DNA from 2 places in the Rhizobium sp. K102 genome. Region 1 is predicted to be linked to the other one. Evidence: riboswitches for the same ligand, from Rfam matches in the RefSeq annotation. Region 1 holds a riboswitch; the other holds the start of a gene.

Region 1 (5,180 bases):
CCACCAGATTCCCGCCTTCATCAGCGGCACCGCCGGTGCCGGCTTCTCTCCTCCCGAAAGCATCGCTCCGGCATAATCGAGAAAGGCGCGTGCATTGGCATCGCCGCCCTCGATCAGACAGGCCCATAGGGCATTGAGATCATCGAGCCCGATATTGGAAAACGGTGTCAGCCCCGCATCCGGCCTGGCGTCACCCGGCAGTACCGCGATCAGCGCGCCGCTGCGGGCCGCTGCCGCATGCAGCGCCTCCAGCGCATAGCGGAAATAGCTGGCGCCGCCGAGTGCGCGCACGATGATGAGCTTCGCATGCCGTGCGGTGCGCTCGACATAGGTATCGACCGACATCGGGTGCTTGAGGCTCATCAGGCTGGCAAGCCTCAGCGACTGCGGCCCACCGCAGGCGCGATGGGCGGCCGCGATCGCCGCAAGCTCGCTGTCGGCAGCCGACAGGAACAGGATATCGCCCGGCGTCTGCCCGAGGTCGATCGCCTCCTCGCCGTCGCTGATCGTTCCCTGCTGGGCCAGAAGCAGATGCATCGGTTAAGCCAGCGCCTCAATCGCCGTTCTCACGACGTCCTCATCCATCTCATGCAGGCCGATGACGACGAGGCGCGTGGCGCGCCTTTCACCGGCTGCCCAGGCACGATCGAAATAGTGATCGATGCGGCTGCCGACCGCCTGAAGCTGCAGGCGCATCGGCTTCCCGGAAACGTCGACAAAGCCCTTGAGACGCAACACGTCGTGGGCAGCGATGATCGTCTTCAGCCGTTCGACGAAGCCGGCAACATCGACGATCGGGCCGAGCTCGACGACGAAGCTGTCGAACTCGTCGTGGTCGTGCGGCGCACCGTCCTCATGCTCCAGCTCGTGGTGCGACTTGCGGTTGGCCAGATCATTCTCCGTGCCGATACCGAGGCCGAGCAGGATGCCGGCCGGCACCTCGCCGTTTTTCGCCTCGATCATCACGGGCTTGCGCTGGGTGCGGGAAGCGACCTCGTCGCGCACGCGGCCGAGGCCGGCCACATCGATCAGGTCGGTCTTGTTGAGCACGATCAGATCGGCGCAGGTCAGCTGATCCTCGAACAGCTCCTCGATCGGGCTTTCGTGATCGAGCGATTCATCCTCGCCACGGGCCGCCTCGACGGCATCATGATCGTCGGCAAACCGGCCGGCAGCGACAGCAGCGCTGTCGACCACCGTGATGACGCCGTCGACGGTCACCTGGGTGCGGATGTCAGGCCAGTTGAAGGCGGCCACCAGCGGCTGCGGCAAGGCGAGGCCCGAGGTTTCGATGACGATATGGTCGGGCCGCTGTTCACGTTCCAAGAGCTTTGTCATCGTCGGAATGAAATCGTCGGCGACGGTGCAGCAGATGCAGCCATTGGTCAGCTCGATAATATCGTCCTCGCTGCAATTTTCGGCGCCGCAGCCCTTCAGCACGTCGCCATCGACGCCGAGATCGCCGAACTCGTTGATGATGAGCGCGATTTTTTTGCCGCCGGCATTGGTGAGCAGGTTGCGGATCATCGTCGTCTTGCCGGCACCGAGAAAGCCGGTGATGACGGTTGCGGGAATCTTCTGGTTCATGAAACTTTAACCCTTCATTTTCAGCGGCAGGCCTGCCGCGATGAAATAGACTTCGGCGGCTTTCGCCGCGATCATCTGGTGCAATCGGCCGGCATGATCGCGAAAATCCCGCGCCATGCGATTGTCCGGCACGATGCCGAGCCCGACCTCGTTGGAGACAAAGACCAGCCGCGCCTTTTCTTGCCCCACGAAATCGACGAGCCCTGCAAATTCCGCTGCCATGTCGCGCTCTTCCATCATCAGGTTGGTGACCCAGAGCGTCAGGCAGTCGACCAGCACGATACGGCCGTCGCCGTCGATGGCGGCGAGCTTGCCAACAAGGTCGAGCGGCTCCTCATGCGTCGTCCACGACGGGCCGCGGTCGGCCCTGTGCTGCTCAATGCGCGCCTGCATCTCTTCGTCCCACGCCCGGCCGGTCGCGAGGTAGTGACGATCGAGGCCGGTTGCGACGACGAGGTTTTCGGCAAACCGGGATTTGCCGGAGCGTGCGCCGCCGAGGATGAAAATGGTATTGGAGAGAGCGGTAGTCATGCGCAGACGGCCCTTTGACGGGATACTGCCTCCCACCCACCCTCATTCCGGTGCTCGTCACAGGAATCCAGCCGCGGCGCCTCCGCGCCGTGAATGACTTCATGCAACTTTGCAAAGATTTTCCCGCGCCCAAGGACTTGGGCGCACTGGATTCCTGTGACGAGCACAGGAATGAGGGAGGAGAGGAAAATGCCTCCCATATGCGCCACACCAGGCCGCGCCGAATTCATTCGTTCAGCCAAAACAACCTCCGTGCTGGCAGCGGGTCTCTTACCCAGGGTGGGCTTTTCGCCCGGCACGGAAGGCAGGTCTCCTGGCTCGCGGTTATCGGCCGCGATCGGGGCGGACCGGAAAACCGGTCGCCCCTGATCGTGCCAGCGGATCCGCCTCGCCTTCCCGGTTGCATCGGTGAAAAGGTGGACGATTCGTAGAAATAGAGGCGTCCGACCCCGGTTTATCACCATACATTTCCAGTGGCTTTTCCGGCACGTCGCCCGTCCCCCTGCCTGCACGATTGCAGGCCGCCGGCCGGAAGGGCTCGATGCCGGATGGAAGACCCTGACCGCTCTACAGTCGCGGGGTCGGCTGTGATGAAGGCGCCCGACTTGGGTCCGCCCCGTCACATTCCCTTTTCATCCGGAAGGGCAACTGCCGATCCGGAACCATCCGTTATGTCAGGATGGTCAAGCGACCATCCGTTGAGGGATGGTTAGGCAAGCCAGAGCATAGAGTCAACCGGCGTTGACGACCGAGGCGACGGCCGGGGGACAGGAAGCCTCCAACAACACGACTTACTCTACCAAAACATCGTCTTTAATCAGAGACTTACGTCATAAAAATTTGTCCCGCGCGCCGGCTTTTCGCCGCAATTGCATCGCAAGCGGACAGCACCGCCGCCCTTGACCGGGCCTCTCCCCGCCTAGTTGTCTAGCCATGCTTATGAAATTGGATCGGCGCCGTTTCCGCGCGCTGCGTGTTTTCTTCGACCCGGGACGGTTGCGCGCGCTGACCCGCCGCAGTGAAGTCGGCCTGTCGCTGGCAGGCGCCGTCGTCGGCATCGCCTCGGGGCTTGCCGTCACCGGCATGAGCTACGCTTCCAACGAGCTGCACCAGCTGGTCTTCGGCATCGCCGACACGGAAAGGCTGAGCGCGTCGGTCATCGAGGACAAGATGCTGCTGCTCACCGCGCCGGTCGTCGGCGGCGTTCTGCTCGGCATGCTGCTCCTGGTGCTCGCCAAACGGCGCAAGAAGCCGATGGTCGATCCCATCGAGGCAAATGCGCTGCATGGTGGCCGTCTCTCCCTGACCGACAGCATCATCGTCGCCGTGCAGAACCTGATATCCAACGGCTTCGGCGCCTCCGTCGGCCTGGAGGCGGGCTATACCCAGCTTGCTGCCGGCATTGCCTCCAAGTTCGGCCTGAAGCTGCAGCTGCGCCGCTCGGACCTGCGCATTCTCGTCGGCTGCGGCGCGGCCGGCGCCATCGCCGCCGCCTTCAACGCGCCGTTGACAGGCGCCTTCTACGCCTTCGAGCTGATCATCGGCACCTATACGATCGTGTCACTGACCCCGGTCGTCGTCTCCGCCCTCGTTTCCACCCTCATCGCGAGATTGCTTGCCGAAGGCGATTTCACCATCGATATCGGCAGCTTCGGCTCGGTCGTGCCGGCCGATTATGTCCCGGCGCTGCTGCTCGGTGTCTTCTGCGCCGGCGTTGGCATTCTTCTCATGCAGGGCGTGGCCTTCGTCGAGGAGCTTGCGCGCAAAAGCTCGATCGCCCCGCCCTTTCGCCCGGCGCTCGGCGGCATCATCGTCGGACTTCTCGCGATGATCTCGCCGCAGGTGCTATCGGCCGGTCACGGCGCACTGCACCTCAACCTTTCCCGCGACGTGACGATCCCGGCCCTGATCAGCCTCTTTCTGCTGAAATCGCTGGCCTCGGCAATTTCGATCGGTTTCGGCTTCAGGGGCGGCCTGTTTTTCGCCTCGCTGTTCATGGGCGCCCTGCTCGGCAAGCTCTTTGCCTATTGCGGTCCCTATTTCGCCGATGCCACGCTGACGCCGGTCATCTATGCCGTGGTCGGGATGAGTTCGCTCGCCGTCGCTGTCATTGGCGGACCGCTGACGATGACCTTCCTGGCGCTCGAGATCACCGGCGATTTTCCGATCACTGCGCTGGTGCTTGCCGCCGTTATCACCTCCTCGCTCGTCGTGCGCTCGACCTTCGGCTATTCCTTCGCCACATGGCGCTTCCATCTGCGCGGCGAAAGCATCCGCAGCGCCCACGACGTCGGCTGGATCCGCAACCTGACGGTGAACAAGCTGATGCGCGCCGACATCAAGACCGCAAAGGCGGGCATCTCCTTGGAGGAGTTCAAGAGGGCCTTCCCGATCGGCTCGACCCAGCGTGTCATTCTCGTCGAGGAGAACGACAAATATGCCGGGCTCGTGCTGGTGCCCGAAATTTACGCCAATCCGACCGATGTCCAGGACGAGAGCCAGACGCTTGCCGATTTCGTGCGCTACCGCAATGATTTCCTGCAGCCGCAGATGAACGCCAGGCAGGCAGCGGCGATCTTCGACAAGAGCGAAAGCGAAGCGCTCGCCGTCGTCAACAATCTGATCGAGCGCAAGGTGGTCGGCCAGCTCAGCGAAAGCCACACGCTGCGCCGCTACAGCGAAGAACTCGATCGCCGCCGCCGCGAGGTATCGGGCGAGATATGAGCGCCTATGAGGCGGCGCCGGCAAGCCTGAAGACGTCGGCTCTCTTCGAAACGCCGCGCAGCTCGAAAGACCCGAGATAGTCACAGGGCACGGCACAGGTCGCCGCGAAACTCTCCGACAGCAGCAGGTGCTGCTCAAGCATCCCGCACAGCTTTTCCAGCCGCGAAGCCTCGTTGACGGCTCTGCCGATCACCGTGAAGTCCAGCCTGCCGTGAGCGCCGACATTTCCGTAGAAAACCTCGCCGAGATGCAAGACGACATCGATGCCGATATCCGGGCCCCCGTGGCGCGTGCGCTCGCGATTGAGCTCTTCGTTTGCATTCAGCAGATTCTGGGCC
Region 2 (5,180 bases), 130 kb from region 1:
TCTTCACGTAATCGGCGATCGGAGCAAGCTTGGCATCCTCGGCCATGGATACGCCCATGGGCACGGTGAATGCGGTAGAGGCGAAAAGCAATGCGGTCACAACTCTTTTCATAACTGTTCCCTTCCTGTGATCAGTTGCTGAGAAATAAAGCTTGTCGGCGCGGATGACGTCAGAATTCCGCCCAGGCGCCGGGAGCGGCGGCGACGGCGGCATTTCCCGCATGCCGCGGCGCGATGGCTCTGGGCTCGGGGCGAGAGTGACGAGCGGTCTGGGCAGCCGGCTTGGGCTGGCTTGCCGCAGACGCAGCGACGACGAACCTGCCGGCCGAATCCTGCAGCTGGCGTCCCTGGGAGAGCAGTTCCTGGCAGGCGGCATTGGTTTCCTCAACCATCGCCGCATTCTGCTGCGTGGCGTGATCCATCTGGTTGATCGCGCCATTGATTTCCTGCAACCCCGTCGCCTGTTCGCGATAGGACTGAACAATGGATGCGATGCCGTCGCTGATGCGGTTGATCTGTTCCTCGATCTTCAGAAGGGCATCGCCGGTCTCGTTCACCAGTCCGACGCCGGCGGCAACCTCCTGGCCCGACACATTGATCAGGTTCTTGATTTCCTTTGCCGCGTTTGCCGACCGCTGCGCGAGTTCACGAACCTCCTGGGCGACAACCGCGAAACCCTTGCCGGCCTCGCCGGCGCGCGCGGCCTCGACGCCGGCATTCAGCGCCAGCAGATTCGTCTGGAATGCAATCTCATCGATGACCCCGATAATGCGGCCGATCTGGCTGGAGGAGGTTTGGATTCTGTCCATCGCTCCGATCGCGTCGCGCACGACTGTCGCCGATACGTGGGCGCTGCGTTTCGTCTCTTCGACCAATTCTCCGGCTTTTTCAGCGCGCTGCGACGATGTCTTGACCGTCGTGGTCACTTCATCCAGTGCGGCGGCGGTCTGCTCGAGTGCCGCCGCCTGCTGCTCGGTCCGCTTGGCGAGCTGATCTGCGGAGGAGGCCAGCTCGCTCGATCCACCTTCAACCGCGACAGAGGCGATCTTGATCTCCGTCAGGGCGGCCGCGACGGCCTGGACCATGTTGTTGAAATCCTGCCGCAACTTATCGAATTCGGGACCGAGATCAGCAAGCTGGACCGAGAAGTCGCCGGCGGCGAGCCTTTCCAATGCATTGGCAAGGGTCGTCATCACTAGTCGCTGCCGGTTGCCGGCTTCTTCCGTCAATGATGCGTTGCGTGCCCGTTCGGCGTCGAACGAGGCGCTCTGCTCGGCAGCGGCCTGCTCTCTTTCGACCTTCGCGATCGCCTCGTGACGGAAGACCTCCAGCGCCCGCGCGAGAAAGCCGATTTCATCGCCATTCTCCTTATAGGTGACGGGGGAGGCCAGATCGCCTTGCTGCAGCGCCCCGATGCGTTCGCTGAGGATTCTGAGGGGGCGGCCAACGAGGCTGCGCATGGCGAGAAGAAAGGCGATGACGGCGAGGGCGGTGATGACGGACTGCGTGAGCAGCGAAACCAGAACCTTCTGCTGGACCGCGGAAGCGATCTTTTCGACAGACCAGTTGGTGACGATGTAACCGGTTGTCTTGCCTGATTTGTCCAACGGCAGCGGTGCGATAATCGTGACCAAACCGGCAGATATGCCGCTATCGTCGATTGCCGTTTTATCGGGCTTCGCACCGAGGCGCTTCGCCAGATCGACTGGCGCAGGCAGACCGGCAATGCCGTCGCGTGTCCACGTATCGACGGCAGCGGGCTCGGCGTTGAAGGCGGCAAACTGAACGAGATCGAGGGAGGGATCGTCGCGGTAGAGCGAATAGGCCTCGCGAACCGCATTCGCCTTGCCCCATTTCACGCCGCCTGCGGCGAGAGATGCAAACTGCTCCACATCTTTCGACCAGTTTGCCGTGGCGCCGTCGATCAGGGCGCGGGTTTCATACATCCACGTATAGGTGGCCAAGGCGGAAATGCCGCAAAGATTGACGGCAACGATAATCGCCGCCAGCTTGGCTGTCAGAGGCATCGTCTTCAAGATATGGATCATCCGCGGGGCCTGGAATTGCGGCTCGGTCGGATATTTGCGACCGGCATGTCAACACGGGCATCCACGCTGACGGTTACATCAAGAGCAATCATGCCCATGTCCGAGCTGCAACCCAAAACGCGCGAAAACAGTGTGTATTTGATGTGTGAATAAATCATAAAGTAGAATGGGATCGAGGGCACACGCAGGTTGTTATGCTCGCGCACGGTCGGCCGGTGCTTGCTGCCGCGTCGCTTTCCTGAAATAGATGCTTCGTCAGGTGCCCGCCGGTCAGGCGGGAGAATCGGGAATCCGGTGCAAGTCCGGAACGTGCCCAACGCTGTAAGGCTGACGCCCGCCGCTTCATCACGCCACTGGCTTTTGCCGGGAAGGCTGCGGCAGGCGGATGACGCCAAGTCAGAAGACCGGCCTGGCAAGATAGACCCAACCCGCGCGGACGGCGGGCGGTTGCGTTGTTGGGGATTTGACGATGCGACCCTTTGATGAGGATGCCGTTTCAGCGGCATCCGGTTTTTCTCTCGCCAAACGCGAGGCCGTGTATCACGCGATCATGACGCGACGCGACGTGCGCAGCCAGTTCCTGCCTAATCCGTTGCCGGATGACGTCGTGGCGCGGCTTCTGACCGCCGCCCATCACGCCCCCTCCGTTGGCTTCATGCAGCCGTGGAACTTCATCCTGGTGAAAAGCGAAGCCGTGCGGGCGCGGGTAAGGGATGCCTTCGCCAGGGCGAATGAGGAGGCGGCACTGATGTTCGACGGCGAACGGCGGCAGGCGTATCGCTCCCTCAAGCTCGAAGGCATCGTCGAGGCGCCGCTCGGCATATGCGTGACCTGCGATCCCACGCGCAGCGGCAGCGTCGTTCTGGGCCGCACGCACAATCCGCGGATGGATTCCTATTCGACGGTCTGCGCCATCCAGAACCTCTGGCTCGCGGCGCGCGCCGAAGGAATCGGCATTGGCTGGGTCAGCATCTTTCGCGAAGGCGAGCTGAAAACCATTCTCGGCATACCCGATCATATCGAGGTGGTTGCCTGGCTGTGCGCCGGCTTCGTCGACCGGCTTTACGACGAACCGGAACTCTCCGTCAAAGGCTGGCGGCAGCGGCTGCCGCTCGAGGAGCTCGTCTTCCACGATGGCTGGGGACGGAGCGAGCCGTAGCGGTCACTGCTGTTGCGGCTGCGGGCCCGGTGTTGCCGGGTTGGCAAGATCGATCGAACCCTGGTCGCCCGCCAGAAACTGCGGTCCGACCTGCCGGACCTTGTTTTGCGCAGGGTCATAGGGACGCTCCGGGACTGACGGCTGGGGTGGCGTTGGTGCAGCCGCGGCATCTTTCGCCGGCGGATTGGTGCGGATCGTGGTGATCGATCCCTGCTGCGGCGGTTCGCTCAGGGCCTGCTTGCCGCGAATCTCTTCGTAATAGGCGGCGAGATTGCAGGCGCAGGCATTTTTCTCGCCGGGCGCGCGGTTTTTGTAGGCGAAGGCGTTCTGCATGGCGCTGTAGGGCGTGCCGGTTGCCACCGAAATCATGTTCGAGGCTTCGGTGCTCCTCACGTCGCGATAGAAAAGCTCGGTCTCGATGCCGGGACACATCTTGGCGCAAGTGTCAGCATCGCGGCCGAAATCGACCGAGGTGGTGTTCGAACTGATCGGGAAGAAGCCGCCGTCGCAGCTGCGCACGCAGATGGTGCTGACCGGCGAAAGCATCTCGGTCCTCGGCAGGCCGTAACGCGGGTCGAACTCTTCACCGCCGCCGAGCGGAATGAAGGTGTCGGCGCGCATCGCCTGTTCCTCGATGCTCGGGGCAAGGTCGTTGGCGCTGCGCTCGGACGGGGCGTAAAAATTCTCGCTGTTGCAGCCATTGCGCTCAAGAGCAGCCATCAGTTCGCGGCGCCCGCCGTCATCACCGCCGCCCTGGCTGCGCAGTTCGGCGCGACGATCCTGGAGATACCGGATATTATCGATCATCCGGGCTTCAGCCTGCGAGAGCTCGTCGCAATAATCGGCATTCTCGCCACCGATCACCACCATGCTGCCCGAGGTACAGCCGTAGCTGCGCAGGTCGTTGCGGACCTTGCGCAATTCAAGGTTCTGCTCGGCTATGGCACCGGCAAACTGGCGCGCTTCCGGACCATTGCCGTTGCCGATCGAACGCGGCAGGTCGGCCAGGCGGCCGCGCAGGTCATCGCAGATGGCACTCGTCTGCGCGGCGACGGGCGTCGCGAAGGCAAGGAGAAGCGCAAGAGACAGGTTTCGGCGTTTCACGGCGTCGTCCCGGAATGAGCAAACGGTCGATGGGTCGAATGCGACGTCACTTCGCCGCGCGTTTCCTCTTAGCGTGTTTCTCTTAATAAGCTCAGAGAAATTCTTAGCGTATTTTCGCGATCTTATCCAGCAGAGGCCGGCGATTCGCTGGATGGACCGCGTCGCGCCAGAAGTCGCTCGCGGACAGATTCGGTCGCGGACTGTCAGCTCTGCTTCGAGCGGGCCATTTCGGCACGCATCCAGCTTGAGTCTCCCCACGTCGAGAGCCAGATCATCAGATCGGTGAGTGCGGCGACCACGGGCAGGAGCAGTGTGTAACTCACTCCCCGTGCTGTCTGGTTTTTCTCGGCCTCCCTGAGATGAGCCAATTCTTCCTCTTGAATGGAGGCTATAAGGCCATGAAGCTCGGGGTCACCGGCCTCCAGAAAAGCCAATTGATCCTCAAGGTGACGGTGAACGGTGCTTTCGACCGCCTCGGTACAGATCCAGACCATGTTACGTCCACCGAGGGCTGTCAGGAAACCGAGGAGGTAACCGCCGAGGCTCCAGAATGCCATGACGCGGCATGGCCTGGCCTTCCTGGACGGCATTGCGTCGCGAAACAGGCGGCAGTGCTTGATCTCGTCGTCTCGCATTTCGCGGAGTGCGGGAACGATGTCGGGAAACAGCCTGCGGGCCATCCAGATCTGTGCGCCATAGATGCGAATTGCGCCGAATTCGCCAGCATGATTGACCTTGAGAATACGACGAACGGTTACGCTTCGATCGCGCCTACCGGCATTGCTCAACGGATTGTCCATGATCCACGCTGCCCCATAGTTCCCCCTCGGCAATAGGCACCACTGCCGCTACTATCGTCAATGGTCGAC

Evidence for each region. Region 1 has a riboswitch for cobalamin ahead of cobU (bifunctional adenosylcobinamide kinase/adenosylcobinamide-phosphate guanylyltransferase). Riboswitches for the same ligand answer to the same signal wherever they lie in the genome.
Region 2: it holds a riboswitch for cobalamin, as region 1 does, so the genes downstream of both, bluB (5,6-dimethylbenzimidazole synthase) here and cobU (bifunctional adenosylcobinamide kinase/adenosylcobinamide-phosphate guanylyltransferase) in region 1, are expected to answer to the same signal.

The regions. Positions count from the first base shown of each region.
Region 1 is NZ_CP092436.1:1,050,242-1,055,421, reverse strand. It holds gene cobN (cobaltochelatase subunit CobN) at 1-537, opposite strand, end outside; gene cobW (cobalamin biosynthesis protein CobW) at 541-1,587, opposite strand; gene cobU (bifunctional adenosylcobinamide kinase/adenosylcobinamide-phosphate guanylyltransferase) at 1,594-2,118, opposite strand; cobalamin riboswitch at 2,404-2,800, opposite strand; gene MHI61_RS11055 (chloride channel protein) at 3,052-4,842, shown strand; gene MHI61_RS11050 (adenylate/guanylate cyclase domain-containing protein) at 4,847-5,180, opposite strand, start outside.
Region 2 is NZ_CP092436.1:1,182,277-1,187,456, forward strand. It holds gene MHI61_RS11715 (hypothetical protein) at 1-112, opposite strand, end outside; gene MHI61_RS11720 (HAMP domain-containing methyl-accepting chemotaxis protein) at 171-2,048, opposite strand; cobalamin riboswitch at 2,289-2,476, shown strand; gene bluB (5,6-dimethylbenzimidazole synthase) at 2,518-3,207, shown strand; gene MHI61_RS11730 (DUF2865 domain-containing protein) at 3,211-4,311, opposite strand; gene MHI61_RS11735 (demethoxyubiquinone hydroxylase family protein) at 4,515-5,111, opposite strand.